DNA from 3 places in the Vibrio sp. MACH09 genome. Region 1 is predicted to be linked to each of the others. Evidence: riboswitches for the same ligand, from Rfam matches in the RefSeq annotation. Region 1 holds a riboswitch; each other region holds the start of a gene.
The links. A riboswitch is a leader RNA that binds a small molecule or an ion and turns the genes downstream of it on or off. The one in region 1 is predicted to bind thiamine pyrophosphate.
Positions count from the first base shown of each region.

Region 1 (3,276 bases):
GACGCCGTTGTACGCCGTGTAGATCATAGATAAATTAAAGCTGTTACCTCAACTTACGGTAAAAACAGCACATTATTGCAAAACAGCATAAAAATTATACAGGAGAAAACCATATGAAATTTAGTCTTAAAAGCGCATTAACCATTGCCACCGCAGCTTCTGCACTTATCTTAGCAGGGTGTGGAGAGAAAGAAGTGGATGTGAGTAAAATCAAAGTAGGTGTAATGGCAGGTGCAGAGGCTCAAGTCGCTGAAGTAGCCGCAAAAGTCGCTAAAGAGAAATATGGTCTTGAGGTTGAGCTCGTCACGTTTACTGACTATGTCACCCCTAACGCCGCATTGGATGATGGTTCCGTTGATATTAACGCATTCCAGCATAAACCATACCTTGATCAACAAATTGTTGACCGTGGTTACAAACTTTCTATTGCTGGTAACTCATTTGTTTACCCAATTGCAGGCTACTCTAAGCAAGTTAAATCTGTGGATGCTATTGCTGAAGGTTCACGTATTGCAGTACCAAATGATCCAACAAACCTTGGACGTTCACTGCTTCTTCTTGAGCAGCAGGGTTTAATTAAACTGCGTGAAAATGTCGGCCTGCAAGGAACCGTTCGCGACATCGTAGAGAACCCTAAAAACATCACCATTGTTGAACTGGATGCAGCACAACTTCCTCGTTCTCTTGACGACGTCGCGCTATCCATCATCAATACAACTTACGCAAGCAGCATTGATTTAACTCCGCAAAAAGATGGGCTATTTGTTGAAGATAAAGAGTCACCTTATGTAAACCTAATCGTTGCTCGTGAAGACAATGTTCAAGCAGAAAACGTACAGAACTTTGTAAAAGCGTACCAAACTGAAGATGTATACAGCGCCGCATCAGACATCTTTAAAGGCGGTGTGGTTAAAGGTTGGTAATGGATAGAAGTTAATACGAACCATTCGATTAACCTCCTCTTCAAATCGAAAGGCTGAATGATTCATTCAGCCTTTTTTGTCCTTCTTCTCGTTCCATATCCGTTCCACCAACAAGCTACCCTTGCCCGCTAAATTGACAATCACTCACACACTGAAGGGAAGATAAATATTGCTCAAACAAGGCTATTGAAGTCGCAGCCGTATGTGCTATTCTTGCTCACAACAAATTGATTTTGATATTAGTCGGGGAGCTAAGGGGAAACCTAAAGCTGAGACCATTTCGATGGGACCCGTTGAACCTGATGCAGTTAACACTGACGTAGGGAACTAGTAGTCTTGCCATCGACCCAGCCCAACGGTAGCGGTTTTTTTTGGCAGCTGTTATTTCCTATACGTACAAGAATAGGAATTCAATATGACAGCAAACCACCCCACTCCCATCGTTCTCACTATTGCCGGCTCTGATAGCAGCGGCGGTGCTGGTATTCAAGCCGATATAAAATCCATATCCGCCACTGGTGGCTATGCTTGTTCTGTCATCACAGCCCTTACTGCGCAAAACACACAAGGTGTTAGCGCCATCTATCCCATTAGTGCTGATTTTGTTTCAAAGCAACTAGATTCTGTATTTTCCGACCTTAACATCGTAGCGGTAAAAATCGGCATGTTGGCAGATACAAACATTATTCATGCTGTTGCCAACGCTCTAAAAAAATACACCCCCAAGCATATCGTGGTTGATCCGGTGATGGTTGCTACCAGTGGCGACTTGCTATTAGAACAGAGCGCCATTAGCACGTTAAAAAGTGAGCTACTTCCTCTCGCAGATATCATCACACCTAACCTTCCAGAAGCCGCCACCCTAGTAGGTAGCAGTACTCCCCGCACCAGCAGTGAAATGCTGTCTCTGGTTGAAAAACTTGGCACTTTAAATTACAACTCAATACTACTAAAGGGCGGCCATTTGCAGCATGACTGTTCGAGCAATGACCTTCTTATTGATAAACACGCCACCACCACCTTTACGACTAAACGTATTCATACCCTCAATACTCATGGAACGGGCTGTTCGCTCTCTTCCGCTATTGCAAGTTATCTCGCACAAGGTCACTCATTATCGCATTCCGTTCAGCAAGGGAAAAAGTACATTACAGGCGCGATTGCTCATGCGGATGAGTTGCAAATTGGTCATGGTCATGGGCCTGTTCATCATTTTTTTGCTGCACATCCCTTTACAAGCGCAACCAATGAAGAGACAGAGCAGTAGCCATGACAAATACGATTGCCATTAACATTGTCGACGGCCGCTTGCAGTATCTCGATGATAATACCGCCGTGATAGCCAATCTGAATATGCAACTATCAGCCAATAGTTGGAGCTGTATTTTAGGTAGAAGTGGCTGTGGGAAATCGACTTTATTGCGCTACTTAGCAGGTCTGCTCGACGACAAAATAGAGTGGAACGGAGAGATCCGTTTGCTAAGCAATAGCAGCGAAAACACCCCGCATGAAAACCGGCACATTAAACCAGAATTCGCCTATATGGCCCAGCAAGATCTGCTACTGCCGTGGCTGAATGTATTTGACAATGTCTGCTTACATATCGGCTTAGCGCACCGCCAGCCTAATCAGCGAGAGAAACAGCTCGCCTTATCGTTAATCGAACAGGTAGAACTCTCTGATCACATCGATAAATTGCCCCAGCAATTGTCCGGAGGAATGCGCCAACGTGTAGCCCTTGCTCGTACGCTTATGCAGGATAAGCCCGTTGTATTGATGGATGAGCCTTTTTCCGCGCTAGATGCGGTGACACGTCATAAATTGCAAAACCTGTCCGCTCGTCTACTAAAGAACAAAACCGTCGTTCTCATCACTCACGATCCTCAAGAAGCACTTCGGCTTGGCGAGCAAATATATATTATGCGTGGCACCCCGGCAGAAGCGATCCGACTCACACCACCTAACGCTACTATCCCTAGAGAATATACCGCTGAGTTAGCCAGTTATCAGCAATCTATTCTCAATAATCTGGAGCACGATTATGTCTGAGATAAGTCAACTTCAACAACGCCAAATGAGTCTTAAGCAGCAAGTGAGCTATCCACACAGCGCCATCATTCAGTTTGTCATTACCGCGGCAGTATTACTTAGCTTATGGCAACTGACGGTTAGCCTATTTAACATGCCCAGCTTCATCCTCCCTTCTCCTATTGCTGTCTTCAGCAAGCTTGTACAAAGAGTTGATGTTCTGTTCTATCACGCGCTGGTCACCGGCAAAGAGATTGTATTAGGGCTGGCTATCGGTCTGATATTTGGACTTTTTTTCGCCCTACAAATGTTACTGTTCAAGCCA
Region 1 is NZ_BSFZ01000001.1:2,477,802-2,481,077, forward strand. It holds gene CHJ_RS11100 (methionine ABC transporter permease) at 1-33, shown strand, start outside; gene CHJ_RS11105 (MetQ/NlpA family lipoprotein) at 114-923, shown strand; TPP riboswitch at 1,158-1,266, shown strand; gene thiD (bifunctional hydroxymethylpyrimidine kinase/phosphomethylpyrimidine kinase) at 1,339-2,190, shown strand; gene CHJ_RS11115 (ABC transporter ATP-binding protein) at 2,193-2,972, shown strand; partial or broken gene CHJ_RS11120 (ABC transporter permease) at 3,052-3,276, shown strand, end outside.

Region 2 (3,276 bases), 480 kb from region 1:
AATAAACCGCTATTACCATAAATAGCCAGCAGTCCAAACACCCCCACCAACACAGGCAAAACCAATGTAGTAGAGAACACTTTAAGCAAGATGGATTTACCGTAAAAATTCCGCCGAGAGAGGGAGTGAGCAACAGGAACAGCCAAGCCAACACTCAATAAAGTTGAGAGAAAAGCTTGGTAAAAGCTAAATACCGTGACATGGCGATAATAACTGTCTTGCCAAAAACCAGACACCTGAATGTCTGGAGTATAAAACAGCAGTGCGCTTAATGCGGAGAGCACAAAGGTTAAAATGATGATGGCAACAGCGACACCCAGCTTAGGAGTTTTCTGCATAGCAACTTATATCAACGACATTAATTATCTTGTAAAAATACATTCTGTTCCGGAAAACAACTAAGTACGGTACTACTCACCTCAATTCGAAATACACTAAGCCTCTCGTTAGCATTTTTTAGCGTCTAGGCCCATGACGATACGAGCGGTTCTAATTTTTTATCTCGACCTGAGGTTTTTAAAGCCATCACTAGGGTCTGTTGACTTTTCAAGTACAAATGTTGTTCAGTCTAAAAGCGTTTTGAGCAAGGCATGAGGAGAGTAGCATAGTTATTCTATGCCAACGACTCATAGCACAGCTCAAGGCGCTTTTAGATGAACCCTTCGGGCAGTATTTGTTGTCATTTTCTACTGCGTTACCGCCTGATTGCGTAGTTGACTACACGGCACTAGGCTTACATTACTTCGTTAATGCACTCTGCCATTCACGAATCCACGGTTTACGCATCTTTTCTACCTGTTGTGGTGTAAATGTAAGAGCTTGTTTTGGTACCGTTAGTGATTCAAACCCGTCTGGTAATGCCACATTCGTCACTGGATACATCCAGTTACCCGTAGGCATTACCGTTTGAAACTCATCTGACAAAATGAAGGCCATAAACTCATCGGCCAATGCTGTGTTTTTGCTGCTTTTCACTTTAGCCGCAACTTCTACTTGCATGTAGTGACCTTCGGCAAAATCTGCAGCCTTATATTTGCTCTCATTTTCTGCAATAAGGTGATAGGCCGGTGATGTGGTATATGAGAGCACCATGTCGGACTCACCTTTCAAAAACATAGAGTAAGCTTCAGACCAACCTTTGGTGACTGTGACTGTCTTAGCAGATAGCTTAGTCCAAGCTTCTGAGGCTTTATCGCCATATACAGATTTCATCCATAGCATTAAACCTTGTCCGGGAGTCGATGTTCTTGGATCTTGGTAGATCACTTTTAACTCATCATCTCTTTCAACCAGCTCTTTTAAACTTTTTGGCGGGTTAGTTAATGTCTCTTTGTTATAAACAAAGGCGAAATAACCGAAATCGAATGGTACGAAAGTTTGATCAGACCAACCATTTGGTAATGTAATGTTCGATGTATCTACGTTGTGTTGCTCAAGCAAGCCCGTATTGGTCGCTTCTGCCATTAAATTGGTGTCCAAACCAACAATAACATCCGCCTTGCTATTCTTTCCTTCTAATCGCAGACGATTAAGGATTGAAACACCATCATCTAAGGCGACAAACTGTAAATCACAACCACACTTTTCTTCAAACGCTTTTTCAATTTTCGGGCCAGGACCCCAATCAGAAGCAAATGAGTCGTAGGTATATACAGTTAAGGTTTGTTCTGCGGAGGCAGAAAACGATAGGGCTAGTGCAAGTGCGGAAATAGTATATTTCACTGGACGCTCTCCTTGTTATGAGCGGCACAGGGTTGAGTGAGGATAAACACAAACATCCTGCCTCAATTCCTACGCCAGTATTATCTGGTTCAGGTGTTCGGGTTCTAATTGCTTAATCTCAGCCACAAAAATTCTTTTTGCAGCACCCCGTTGAGTCAGAAAGATTGTAATCGGAATTGACGTCAGTAGCTATTGTTTACTGTGAAAACATCGCTAGCGATAATAACTGATACGATGATGAAATAGAGTTAACTCTGAAAAAACGCCTTTCATGGTTGATCGAATCCACTTACCTTTGATCGTATCCCCAGCGAGGAACCAGTCCTTGCTCCACACCTAAATGGTCTAGAATTCTGGCCACCATAAAATCCACCAAGTCATCAATGGTTTTAGGCTGATGATAAAAACCAGGAGCAGCGGGCATAATAGTGACTCCCATCTGAGACAGCTTGTGCATGTTTTCTAGGTGTAGTGTTGAAAATGGCGTTTCTCGCACAACCAATAACAACTGACCTCGCTCTTTAAGCACCACATCTGCTGCTCTTTCGATCAAGTTATCAGACATACCGTGAGCAATGGATGCCACACTACCTGCTGAGCAAGGGCAAACAACCATCTGTTTCGGTGCTGCACTCCCCGATGCAACCGGTGAAAACCACTCTTCTTTCCCACAAACAACAAGTTTCTCGGCATCACAAGACAGATGCTCAAGCAAAACATCTTTTGCCGCTTCAGGTGAAGCTGGCAACTTTAAGTTGTGTTCCGTCGCCATCACAACTCTGGCCGCCGATGAGATAAGTAAAAACACTTTATAGTCAGCCGCAAGCAAACACTCTAGTAGCCTCAATCCATAAGGCGCACCCGACGCACCGGTAAATGCCAGCGTGATGCATTTTTCTTTACTCATTGTAGTTTCGCCTTTTTATCTGCAAGTTTTGCTAACAACTTGTCATGAATGCCTTCAAAGCCGCCGTTACTCATGACTAGAATTTGATCCCCGCACTGAGCTTGTGAGACGATCTGTTCAACCAACTCATCAACACTAGCACCAACAGAAGTTGGCTGAGTACAATGTTGTGCCACCTCATCAACAGACCAAGAAAGCGTTTCTGGCTGGAAAAGGTAAACAGAGTCTGCCTTTGCTAACGAGTTAGCTAACGCCTCTTTATGAACACCCATTTTCATGGTTGCTGATCGTGGCTCAAGCACCGCAATAATATTTGCTGATGGCTTGTTATTTCTTAGGCCATCTAAAGTCAGCGCTATAGCGGTAGGATGATGAGCAAAATCATCGTACACAGAAACATCGCCAATCACCCCTTTTAACTCTAAACGACGCTTAGTATTAATAAATTTGCCAAGGGATTCACAAGCGAGATCAGGCGTGACTCCCACATGTCGAGCCGCAGATATCGCCATAAGAGCATTGCTAACATTATGGTCACCAACCAAGTCCCAATGAACTTCACCAACTTGTTCACCATTGAACAGCACCTTAAACTGGCTACCATCTTTCGTGATTTTCTCTACATCCCATTCAACATTATTACCCGA
Region 2 is NZ_BSFZ01000001.1:2,960,748-2,964,023, forward strand. It holds gene thiP (thiamine/thiamine pyrophosphate ABC transporter permease ThiP) at 1-338, opposite strand, end outside; gene thiB (thiamine ABC transporter substrate binding subunit) at 739-1,722, opposite strand; TPP riboswitch at 1,772-1,882, opposite strand; gene CHJ_RS13230 (flavin prenyltransferase UbiX) at 2,012-2,629, opposite strand; gene mpl (UDP-N-acetylmuramate:L-alanyl-gamma-D-glutamyl-meso-diaminopimelate ligase) at 2,626-3,276, opposite strand, start outside.
Region 2: it holds a riboswitch for thiamine pyrophosphate, as region 1 does, so the genes downstream of both, thiB (thiamine ABC transporter substrate binding subunit) here and thiD (bifunctional hydroxymethylpyrimidine kinase/phosphomethylpyrimidine kinase) in region 1, are expected to answer to the same signal.

Region 3 (3,276 bases), on a different contig from region 1:
GTCAGGCATTAAGTATTTTGGATCGGGGTGAATTTCCAGTTTAAGCCAATTGGTTTGCAAAGCTTCTCGGGCCAACTGCGCGGCAAATATCGCCTCTTTGGCGTTTTTCGCACCGGAGGTGTTAGGTAATAAGTTCACACCCGCATTGCGTAGCGGCTGCAAAATATCATCCTCTTTGTCATCGATATCAACTCGCTTTAATGCCATTGTCACCAACTCTGATTCAGAGGCAATTATCGAATTTTGCATATTAATGGCGTTCGAGTATTTTCCCGTTCCGGTAAATAGACGAGACTGAAACTGTTTATCGGCAATTGTTAACATGATTAACCTCCTGCAATGGCTTGAAATAAGGCGATATGGTCACCTTCGTTAACGACAGTCTCATTCCAGAGCTGGCGAGAAATGATCGCTTGATTGACCGCGACAGCAGATGCGCCATTTGGCATCTGTAACAAAGCAAGCAGCGCTTCAATCGAGGTATTTTCGGCAATCGACATAGGCTTGTCATTCACCTTTATTTCTATAGTTGACATGGTATTTCCTTATTAATCCTTGGTTCTTTATCCAAATCTTGTTCAAATGACGTGGCGCAGATCGGGCAGTTAACATCTCGAGAAATCGTCAGCCGTTGCCACTTCATTTGTAGTCCGTCAAACAGCTGTAAATGAGCAAAGTTCACCTCTCCGCAATCGGTGATGGCTTTTATTGCTTCGAGCGCCTGCATCGTACCCATAACACCCACTACGGGTCCCGAAATGGCGGACGTTCGGCAGCTGTTCTCTTGTTTATCTTGCTGTTCTTGTTGCGGAAAAAGACAGTGATAGCAAGGCCCTTGCTGTTGACGAAAATCGAAGCTCACTAGTTGTCCTTGCCAACGAATCGCGGCTGCCGATATCAAGATTTTCTTCTGTTCGAAACAGGCTCTATTAATGGCATAACGAGTGGAAAAGTTGTCACTGCAGTCAAGTACAATATCCGCCATACTCACTTCAATATTCAGTTGTTGGCCAGTCAGTGCCGTTTGAACTGGGCGTATGGCGACTAGCGGATTGAGTTGCTTCAATTGCTCTGCTGCACAGCGAGCTTTATTGTCATTTTGATGATGATCGCGATAGATGATTTGGCGCTGCAAGTTTGACCTCTCTACGCTATCGCCATCGGCAATCACAATATGACCAATCCCAGCAGCCGCTAAATACAGAGCAGCAGGAGAGCCTAACCCTCCAGCCCCAACGATCAACAAACGGCTATTTTGCAACGCAACTTGACCCGTTTCCCCCAGCTCTTCCAATGCAATTTGGCGGTTATAACGGAGAAACGCCTCATCAGTTAACATCATCAGCTCCCGACACCGATTCTCTCGTGACACTCAGCTTCTCGGCAAAGGCAGTAACCGCTTGCTCCACATCGCTGGCTTGAGTGATAGCACGCACTACCGCCACACTACTCACTCCCGACTGCCAAACTGCAGCAACGTTAGAAAGATCAATTCCGCCTATTGCCACGGTAGGAAATCGGCCGGCGACGGTATTGATATGTTCAGTGAGCGTCGCGACACCCTGAGGTGAGGTTGGCATCTGTTTGGTTGGGGTTGGAAAAATATGTCCGATAGCAATATAACTGGGCTGAATTGCTAAGCCTCGCTGCAGCTCGCGAGCAGTGCGAGTGGAGACTCCTAAACGAATATTGGCCGTTTTCAGAGCATCAAGATCTGCGCTGTCCAGATCTTCCTGTCCTAAATGAACGCCATAAGCGTGATGTTTGAGGGCCAGTGGCCAATAGTCATTAATAAAGACTTGCGCTTTATATTCTCGGCCAAGACGTATCGCCTCAATAATTTGTTTTTCTAAATCGGGTTGATGTTCATCTTTGATTCTAAGTTGAACGGTTTTTATCCCGAGCGCGAGTAATCTGGCGATCCAGTTAACATGATCAACCACAGGATAGAGATTACCAATTCCTCCTTCTAATGGAGCAAACGGGCAATGTGCAGTTGGCGCGAGTTCGCGTTCGGTATAACAATGAGATTGACGTGCATTCGACATAGCAATTTCCTAATAATTAATGATGGAAAATGCTTGGCGGATAGGTGCTTACAGAGCAAGTGTTTGATCTTAATTACGGACAGTATCAGATCAATATAGAGAGAATTTGCTCTTGTTCCTTTCGCAGGTGTTAGCCTGATCAAGTTCAACGGATCCCGCAATGCGGTCTCAGCCAGTTGGCACTCCGACAAGTATCGTTTGCGAGTATAAAAACAATATCGACTCCGCGCAAGCGCTTGTTAACCGCATTGCGCAAATAGTAATAGCTCAATAAGTCTTAGTGATATTTAACCAATAGCTATATCTGATTCTTGCCCTGAAGATGCCTCGGAAGCACCAATTACGATTATAGGGCAGCAGTAAATGTAGGCGTAGCTACTGAGTTGGGGAGAGGTTTGCTGCTGTAATGTCGCTTTCTTTCGTTGTATAGCGAGTCTTCAACGCTAAACAAGTTTTTCAAATAGTTGTAGGTGGTTGCTGGCACAAACTTGTTAATTTCATTCCAATCATTATTGAATAGAAGATGACGTACCAGTGAAGCAGATATCGGTTGGTTCTCCATCTCTTTACGTGGAATTTCTATCAAGTTAATGGCGTCATAATCCAATGACGGTGTGGTTAACCAGTTCTGCATTTGCTGATTATAAAAGCGGGTGACATTACAGATAGGTTCGGTGCCAACAAAACGGTGGGTAATTCCTAACGATGGCCCGATAAAACTTCTAAACAGTTGTAGATCAACCGCGGTATGGCAATAGTTAATAACGCCATCATCTTTCAAGAAGTAACTTGGAAATGTGGCACGAGAGATGATGTAATCGGACCCTTGATGGACAATAACATTGTCGAGGTCAGAAACCCCCTCCTCAATCATATTAACTCTGTCTTGATAGGTGAAAAAAGAGCTATCCTCTTTCACCACAAAAAGGTGCAACCAATCACATTGACTTGCTGCATGTTCAACCAAGTATCTATGTCCATTGGTAAACGGATTGGCATTCATAACAATACTGCCAATTTTACCACCCGCTCTTTTTAATGATTGAAGCTTACGACAATATTTATTTAAGCGACTTTTACTATTTTCTAAAAGAACAACTCGATCTTTTACTGAAGTAAGTAAATAAAAGCCCGCCTTATTAAACATTTTATAATTTTCGGGTTTGGTATATATAAATAAATTATAGCGACCAAGGTCATATGCATAAGTCACAAGTTGAGACAGAAG
Region 3 is NZ_BSFZ01000002.1:1,025,469-1,028,744, reverse strand. It holds gene CHJ_RS19880 (thiazole synthase) at 1-324, opposite strand, end outside; gene thiS (sulfur carrier protein ThiS) at 327-536, opposite strand; gene CHJ_RS19870 (HesA/MoeB/ThiF family protein) at 524-1,342, opposite strand; gene thiE (thiamine phosphate synthase) at 1,329-2,048, opposite strand; TPP riboswitch at 2,148-2,245, opposite strand; gene citC ([citrate (pro-3S)-lyase] ligase) at 2,395-3,276, opposite strand, start outside.
Region 3: it holds a riboswitch for thiamine pyrophosphate, as region 1 does, so the genes downstream of both, thiE (thiamine phosphate synthase) here and thiD (bifunctional hydroxymethylpyrimidine kinase/phosphomethylpyrimidine kinase) in region 1, are expected to answer to the same signal.